DNA from 2 places in the Paenibacillus sp. FSL H7-0714 genome. Region 1 is predicted to be linked to the other one. Evidence: riboswitches for the same ligand, from Rfam matches in the RefSeq annotation. Region 1 holds a riboswitch; the other holds the start of a gene.

Region 1 (3,418 bases):
ATCGGCGAATATTGTGCGCAGCTTTGTCATCATCTCCGCGTTCTTCTCCCAAATCCATCGCTATTTATAGTTTGGTACTTATTCATTTTCATCATCCTTTTTTCATTTTTATTTTACACATCACTCCTTCCCTTCACGGATTCCATTACATTCTCCATAGAACGCTCTAACATTCCGATCACCTCAAATTTTGTGGCTTGTAATAAATATTATGGTAGCATACTTTTTATTATTGATCATTTCGTCATATCAAGGACGATTCGACCATTGATTTTGCCTTCTAACATAAGATCGTAGATCTCATTAATATCTTCTAGTTTACGTGTCTCAATAATGGTTTTGATTTTTCCTTCTGCAGCGAATTGTAATGTTTCTTGTAAATCTTTGCGAGTGCCGACAATCGAACCGACTACCTTTGTTCCGTTTAATACTGTATCAAAAATCGGAACATCCATGGATTCAGGAGGCAGCCCAACCATGACGCAGGTACCGCCGCGGCGAATGGCCCGGTAGGCTTGGTCGAATGCTTTTTTCGCAACCGCTGTACAAACGACACCATGCACTCCGCCGATTTCTTTTTGAATCCAGTCTGCCGCATCTTCTTTTAATGCATTTACGGTTTTGTCTGCGCCAAGCTGTTTGGCAAGCTCCATCTTTTCATCCGACGTGTCGATGGCCACTACGTTCATTCCCATCACCTTTGCATATTGTACACCAAGATGACCCAATCCTCCGACGCCGAAAATGGCTACCCATTCACCTGGCTTTACACCTGATACTTTCAAAGCTTTATAGGTCGTAACGCCAGCGCAAAATAAAGGTGCCGCTTCGATGAAGCTTAGATTATCAGGAACCTTCACTACATAATCGGCAGCTGCCACACAATATTCTGCATATCCGCCATCTACGGAATATCCGGAATTTTGCTGATCGAGACAAAGAGTCTCTCTTCCTGTAAGACAATACTCACAATGACCGCAGGCTGAGTACAGCCATGGAATTCCTACTCGGTCTCCTACCTTTAAGTGTGTAACTCCTTCACCTATTTCTTCAATAATCCCAACGCCTTCATGTCCGGGAATAAGAGGGAGTTTCGGTTTGACGGGCCAATCGCCATGAGCAGCATGCAAATCAGTATGACACACTCCGCACGCCTGAATATGGACAAGGATTTCTTTGTGTCCGGGTTTTGGTTTAGGTACGTCTTGTAGCTCTAACTTTTCTTTGAATTTCTTTACTACAGCGGCTTTCATTAGCATACTCCTTTAGTTTTTTGCTTTTCAAAAAGTAGTATGTTCATGAGGCTAACTTTAAATTCTTGAGACTTTTATCACTGATTAACACTCACATCACAAGTAATATGTTAGAATATCAGAACAGCTTTACTGCGTTACCGCTTTATCAACTTCATAATTCACGAGCTATGATGGCTAAGGATTACACTTTAGCTGGAGCAGCTTCTGGAGAGACTGCGGAAATTCCGCGGCGCCGAAGGGTTCACAATCTCAGGCAAAAGGACAGAAGAGTACTGAATATGTATTTGTCATGCTGATCGCCATCAGCAGGGCGAATATTATTTGATATTCTTACGATCTGGGAGATTGGATGACATCCAATCTCTCTTTTTTTATTCCAATTTATTGTACTCACAAGGGGGAACTAGGTATGGCACAACTAGAATTAAAGAGAGAGCTGGCTAATCGGCATGTTCAGCTTATTGCTATTGGCGGCACCATTGGTACAGGATTATTCTTGGGATCAGGCAAGGCGATAGAGAAGGCAGGCCCATCCATTATGATCACGTATTTAATCGTGGGTATTGCTGTGTTTTTTGTGATGAGAGCACTGGGAGAACTCCTATTATCTAAAGCGGGCTATCAATCGTTTACGGATATTGCTGAAGACTACCTTGGATCACGGGTCGCATTCATTACTGGTTGGACCTATTGGTTTTGCTGGATCATGACGGCTATGGCTGATGTCATTGCTGTTGGCGTATATGTACAGTACTGGTTTGATATCCCGCAGTGGGTTCCTGCCATCGCCTGTCTAGTCGTGTTATTAGGACTTAATCTATTAACTGTAAAGAGCTTTGGGGAACTCGAATTTTGGTTTGCTTTAATTAAGGTAATTACGATTCTCGCCTTGATTGGTCTTGGGGTCATTTTACTGATCATAGGGTTTAAGACGGATGCAGGATCGGTGACGGTACGAAACCTATGGGAGCATGGGGGATTTTTTCCGAACGGCATATCAGGCTTCTTATTTTCTTTTCAAATGGTTGTATTTGCTTATGTCGGTGTGGAATTGGTGGGGGTGTCGGCAGCGGAAACAGCGGATCCGGAGAAAAATATTCCATCGGCAATTAATAAAATTCCTTTACGGATTCTATTCTTCTATGTTGGTGCGCTTTTCGTCCTGCTATGCATAAATCCTTGGACGGAGCTCAGTCCGGCAGAGAGTCCTTTTGTAAAAACCTTTACTTTAGTAGGGATTCCAATTGCCGCAGGGATTATTAATTTTGTCGTATTAACTTCAGCCGCTTCTGCTTGTAATAGTGGGATGTTTTCGACAAGCCGAATTCTCTATAATTTGAGCAGAAACGATCAGGCGTCACCTAATTTGGGTAAACTAAATAAAAACCATGTACCAGCCAACTCGTTATTCATTTCTACAATTGTCATATCTGTAGGGGCTCTTTTGAGTAAACTTATTCCGGAACAGGCTTTTGGAATCGTGACAACGATAAGCGCCATTTGTTTTATATGGGTGTGGGGCATTGTTCTCATCTGCCATATTAAGTACAAGAAAACCCGGCCAGACTTACAGGCGAGATCGAAATTCAAAGCACCGTTCACACCGGCTATTAATTATATTGTCTTAACCTTGTTCGCTGGGATACTGATCATCATGTTATTCGCTGGAGAGACACGCCCGGCTCTATTATGTACTCCGTTATGGTTTATTTTATTATTCATCCTGTATTCGATTAGAAGTAAAAAGGGGAAAAGTAATCAAGCTTGAGTGAGACCAACATTAAGTAGCGGCAAGCGAAGACCTTTCACAAGTCTAGTGTTGATCGCAACTTAGGGTTGCGGGGCTGCAACTAAAGCGTTCTTTACTTCTGCATACGATTAATCCAATATAGGCTTATGAATTGCAGAAAGGTAGTTGCTGCTATGATCTTTGGGGAGAAGTTAAAAGCGGAAAGAAATAAAAAAAGTTGGTCACAAGAAGAACTGGCCGAGAAGCTGTTTGTAAGCCGACAGTCGGTTTCGAAATGGGAGAATGGTCAGAACTACCCAAGCATTGAAATCATTATTAAAATAAGCGATCTTTTTGGGGTAACTATCGATGAGTTACTAAGGAGTGACGAGGAGTTGACCAAAAAGGTGATAGAAGAAGGCAAGAAATTGGC
Region 2 (3,418 bases), 520 kb from region 1:
ACATGGTTGATCACCACAGGGATGTGATGGTCGTATAATCCGGCGCCGAGGAAGCTGGCGTGCGAATCGAAGTCAGCATTTCGGTCAGCGAGACCTTTCATGTGACGTAGCAGGGCGTACTCATCGAGTGGTTCAGACATCGGCATAGTGCCTTGATAACGGACGGCTTCAGGGATATCGGAAAACAGCTCATCTATGGACTGAATCCCGACGGTTTCCATCATCTCTACGCGGTCCTGTGCTGTCATGGGCAGATAACGGTGCTTCATTAAGGTTTCACTCCTTGGCTTTTTTAAAATATAAGAAAGTACAATTTTCACGCTATACTTTATCCTTCTATTTCTCGCTTAAAAGCTAACCGTCCTAATAAGGACGCTAAAGGCGTTTATACTTGTAAAAAGGGGCCTTAATCACGACAGCTTTAAGCTGCTTGCCGCGTATCTCTACGAAAACCTCTGTGCCTATTTCACTATAAGCTGTATCAAGCAAAGCTAATCCCAGGTTGCGTTTCAGCGTTGGAGATTGGGTTCCGGTTGTGACCTCTCCGATTTTGATGCCGTCCGCATAGACTGGGTAATGGGAGCGTGGAATGCCTCGATCAATCATTTCTAGACCGACAAGACGGCGGGGGAGACCCGCTTCTTTTTGCTGTATCAACGCATCGCGTCCGATGAAATCTGCTTTGTCCAGCTTTACGAAAAACTGAATCCCTGCTTCAAGAGGAGTGATGTCAGCCGACAGCTCCTGACCGTACAGTGGCAATTTTGCCTCGAAACGAAGCGTATCCCGTGCGCCCAGTCCAGCAGGTGTTAATCCGTGAGGAGAGCCAACTGCGAGAAGGCCGTTCCATAACGTCGCTGCCCCATCCAGCGGAGCATAAATTTCGAAGCCATCTTCACCGGTATAACCCGTACGGGAGATCAGTACTTCTACACCGCAGACGGTTGCGCGTTCGATGAAGTGGAAAGGCTTGAGCGTTGAGATCGGTGCATCAGTAACTTCTGCGAGTATGGTCTCTGCCAGCGGACCTTGCAAGGCGAGCAAAAGCGTCTCGTCAGAGACATTAGTGAGTGTGACTTCACCGAATTCAGAGGTCAGATGCTCTTGCAGCCACTGGAAGTCCTTATCGATGTTGGAGGCATTTACGACGAGCATATAACGGCCTTCACTTAGTCGATACACGAGTAAATCGTCGACCACCCCGCCGTTTGGATAACAGAGCAGCGTATATTGTGCCGCACCATCGGTAAGGCGGCTGACATCGTTGGTCGTCATTTTTTGTAAAAAGGCTTCAGCGCCGCTTCCGATCACCATGAATTCACCCATATGCGATACATCGAACAGTCCAGCCTGCTGGCGAACAGCCTCATGCTCCTTCACGATACCTGTAAACTGTACTGGCAGCTCCCAGCCGCCAAAATCAATGCACCTGGACTCCGCATATGCGGAATAGAGATCATAAAAAGGCGTTCTTTTCAAAGCATCCATGTCGTCACTCCCCTAGTCTGATTACATACGAAAAAAAGGACAGGCAGAAGCAATCATGCATAAATGCACTAATCGCTTTCTGCTCTGTCCTTTGTACCTGAGAGTTACCCTGCGTAACTAACATGCAAGTTTCCCCGTTGGTGACCTGACGCACTCAGCCTCGCGTCTGATGCTCTCCAGAGGTACGTCCGACAAAGGTCCTTTTGCCTGAGAGATTCACCCCTGTTAGGGCTTACTCCTTCGGCGCCGTCTTCAAGTGAGACAGTCTCTCCCTATGCCATCATCCGCAACTGTATTTGTTTCTTATGTCTCCATTAAACGGGTATAGGAGGGCGCTGTCAACAAGAAAAAGTCAAAAAAACGACAAATTTATTTTACTTTTAGTAATATTGACATTATGCTCCGCGATCACTTAGGCTATAACTAAATTTAGAATTCCAATTTGGAAATGAGGCGGCTTGAAATGAGTGAAGTTTTAGATAACCTTCTTTACAGCGAAGAGCATGAGTGGGCACAGCAAGTGGAAGGACGCGTAGTACGTGTTGGGATTACGGATCATGCTCAGCATTTGTTAGGCGATATCGTATTTGTGGAATTTCCAGAAGTGGGTTTGGCCATTTCAGCTGGCGACAGCGTAGGTAGTATCGAATCTGTTAAGACCGTATCGGAACTGTATTCACCCGTCTCAGGGACGGTTACCAAGATTAATGACGGTTTAGAAGCTAGTCCAGAACTGATCAACGATAAGCCTTATGGCGAGGGTTGGATTTTTGAAATTGAAGTGGACGGAGAGTACGCTGATGCTGTAAAAGGTCTGCTAGATGCAGCTGGATATCGTGCATTGGTAGGGGAGTAATTCTAATTTTTTTCTGAATATTAATTTCACCGAATGTGATATTTATAGCAGCAAGTTTCCGTTTTTGGGGACTTGCTGTTTGGTGTTTTTATATAGATAGTGGTGGTGATTTTTGAGTTAAATCCTGGGACTCTTTAGAATTATGGGATTTTATTTAAAAGCGAATCTACTGATTGTGGAATTAGGGAAAACCTCCCTTATTTTAGACGAATATAGCGTGACACAAAGGGTTTTAGGGAATTCCTCCCTAAAATTTCGGTGAAAAGCGCTATTTCTGACTAAATAGGGTATTAATCAGGGAGGAATTCCCTAATTCTGCGCCTGGACAAGGGAATAGGCAGATAATCAGGGAGTATTTCCGTAATAAATAGTGGCGAGCCCATTTTGGTATGTTGATAAGCAGATTCGCTCCCGCACAGGCCTAGCTACTGTAACTAGCTCTGAGTAAAACATTTTTTAGGCACCCTCTTGAAGCTGCCGCAGCACAATGATCTCTACACGGCGGTTCTTTTGCTTACCTGCAGCTGATGTGTTCTCCGCGGTGGGCTGGGTATCAGCATACCCTGCATATTGAAAATTGTCGGGGTTCAACCCTTCATGATCTAAGAAAAAGCGAAGCACTGACAGCGCACGAGCACCAGATAGCTCCCAGTTGTCGTTATAGTGAGAAGCCGAAGATACTGGAGTATTGTCGGTATGTCCTTCAATGCTGATCTTTGCGCCGATATCGCTGAATAAGCCAGATAACTGCTGAAGAGCAGGTAGGGCTGGAGACTTCAGGTCTGCCTTACCTATATCGAAGAGAAAACGGTCACTGAGTGTGATTTCTATCCCCTGCGGTTTGTCGGCAACAAAAATTTGTTCTCCGAGATTATTTTCCTCTACATAGTTCGTAATCACACCCATTAATTTAGCAAGTTTAGCCTCTTGTTCTCGAAAAGCAAGTTCACGTGCCGAAGGTGTTTCGTTCTCCGTTTGTTCAGCAGATCCATCATTCGGTCTCGCAGTTGCAGCTGCATTCCCATTCCCGTCTGTACTTTCCGGTTTGTTCTCAGTTGATTTCCCAGCATCTAA

What was found. A riboswitch is a leader RNA that binds a small molecule or an ion and turns the genes downstream of it on or off. The one in region 1 is predicted to bind glycine.
Region 2: another riboswitch for glycine. It lies ahead of gcvT (glycine cleavage system aminomethyltransferase GcvT); the one in region 1 lies ahead of NST34_RS31665 (amino acid permease).

The regions. Positions count from the first base shown of each region.
Region 1 is NZ_JBBOPT010000001.1:7,040,033-7,043,450, reverse strand. Features, by position in the region: gene NST34_RS31675 (hypothetical protein) at 1-33, opposite strand, end outside; gene adhP (alcohol dehydrogenase AdhP) at 237-1,253, opposite strand; glycine riboswitch at 1,451-1,531, shown strand; gene NST34_RS31665 (amino acid permease) at 1,666-3,024, shown strand; gene NST34_RS31660 (helix-turn-helix domain-containing protein) at 3,180-3,418, shown strand, end outside.
Region 2 is NZ_JBBOPT010000001.1:6,524,704-6,528,121, reverse strand. Features, by position in the region: gene gcvPA (aminomethyl-transferring glycine dehydrogenase subunit GcvPA) at 1-269, opposite strand, end outside; gene gcvT (glycine cleavage system aminomethyltransferase GcvT) at 376-1,488, opposite strand; glycine riboswitch at 1,674-1,772, opposite strand; gene gcvH (glycine cleavage system protein GcvH) at 1,952-2,344, shown strand; gene NST34_RS29435 (flagellar motor protein MotB) at 2,801-3,418, opposite strand, start outside.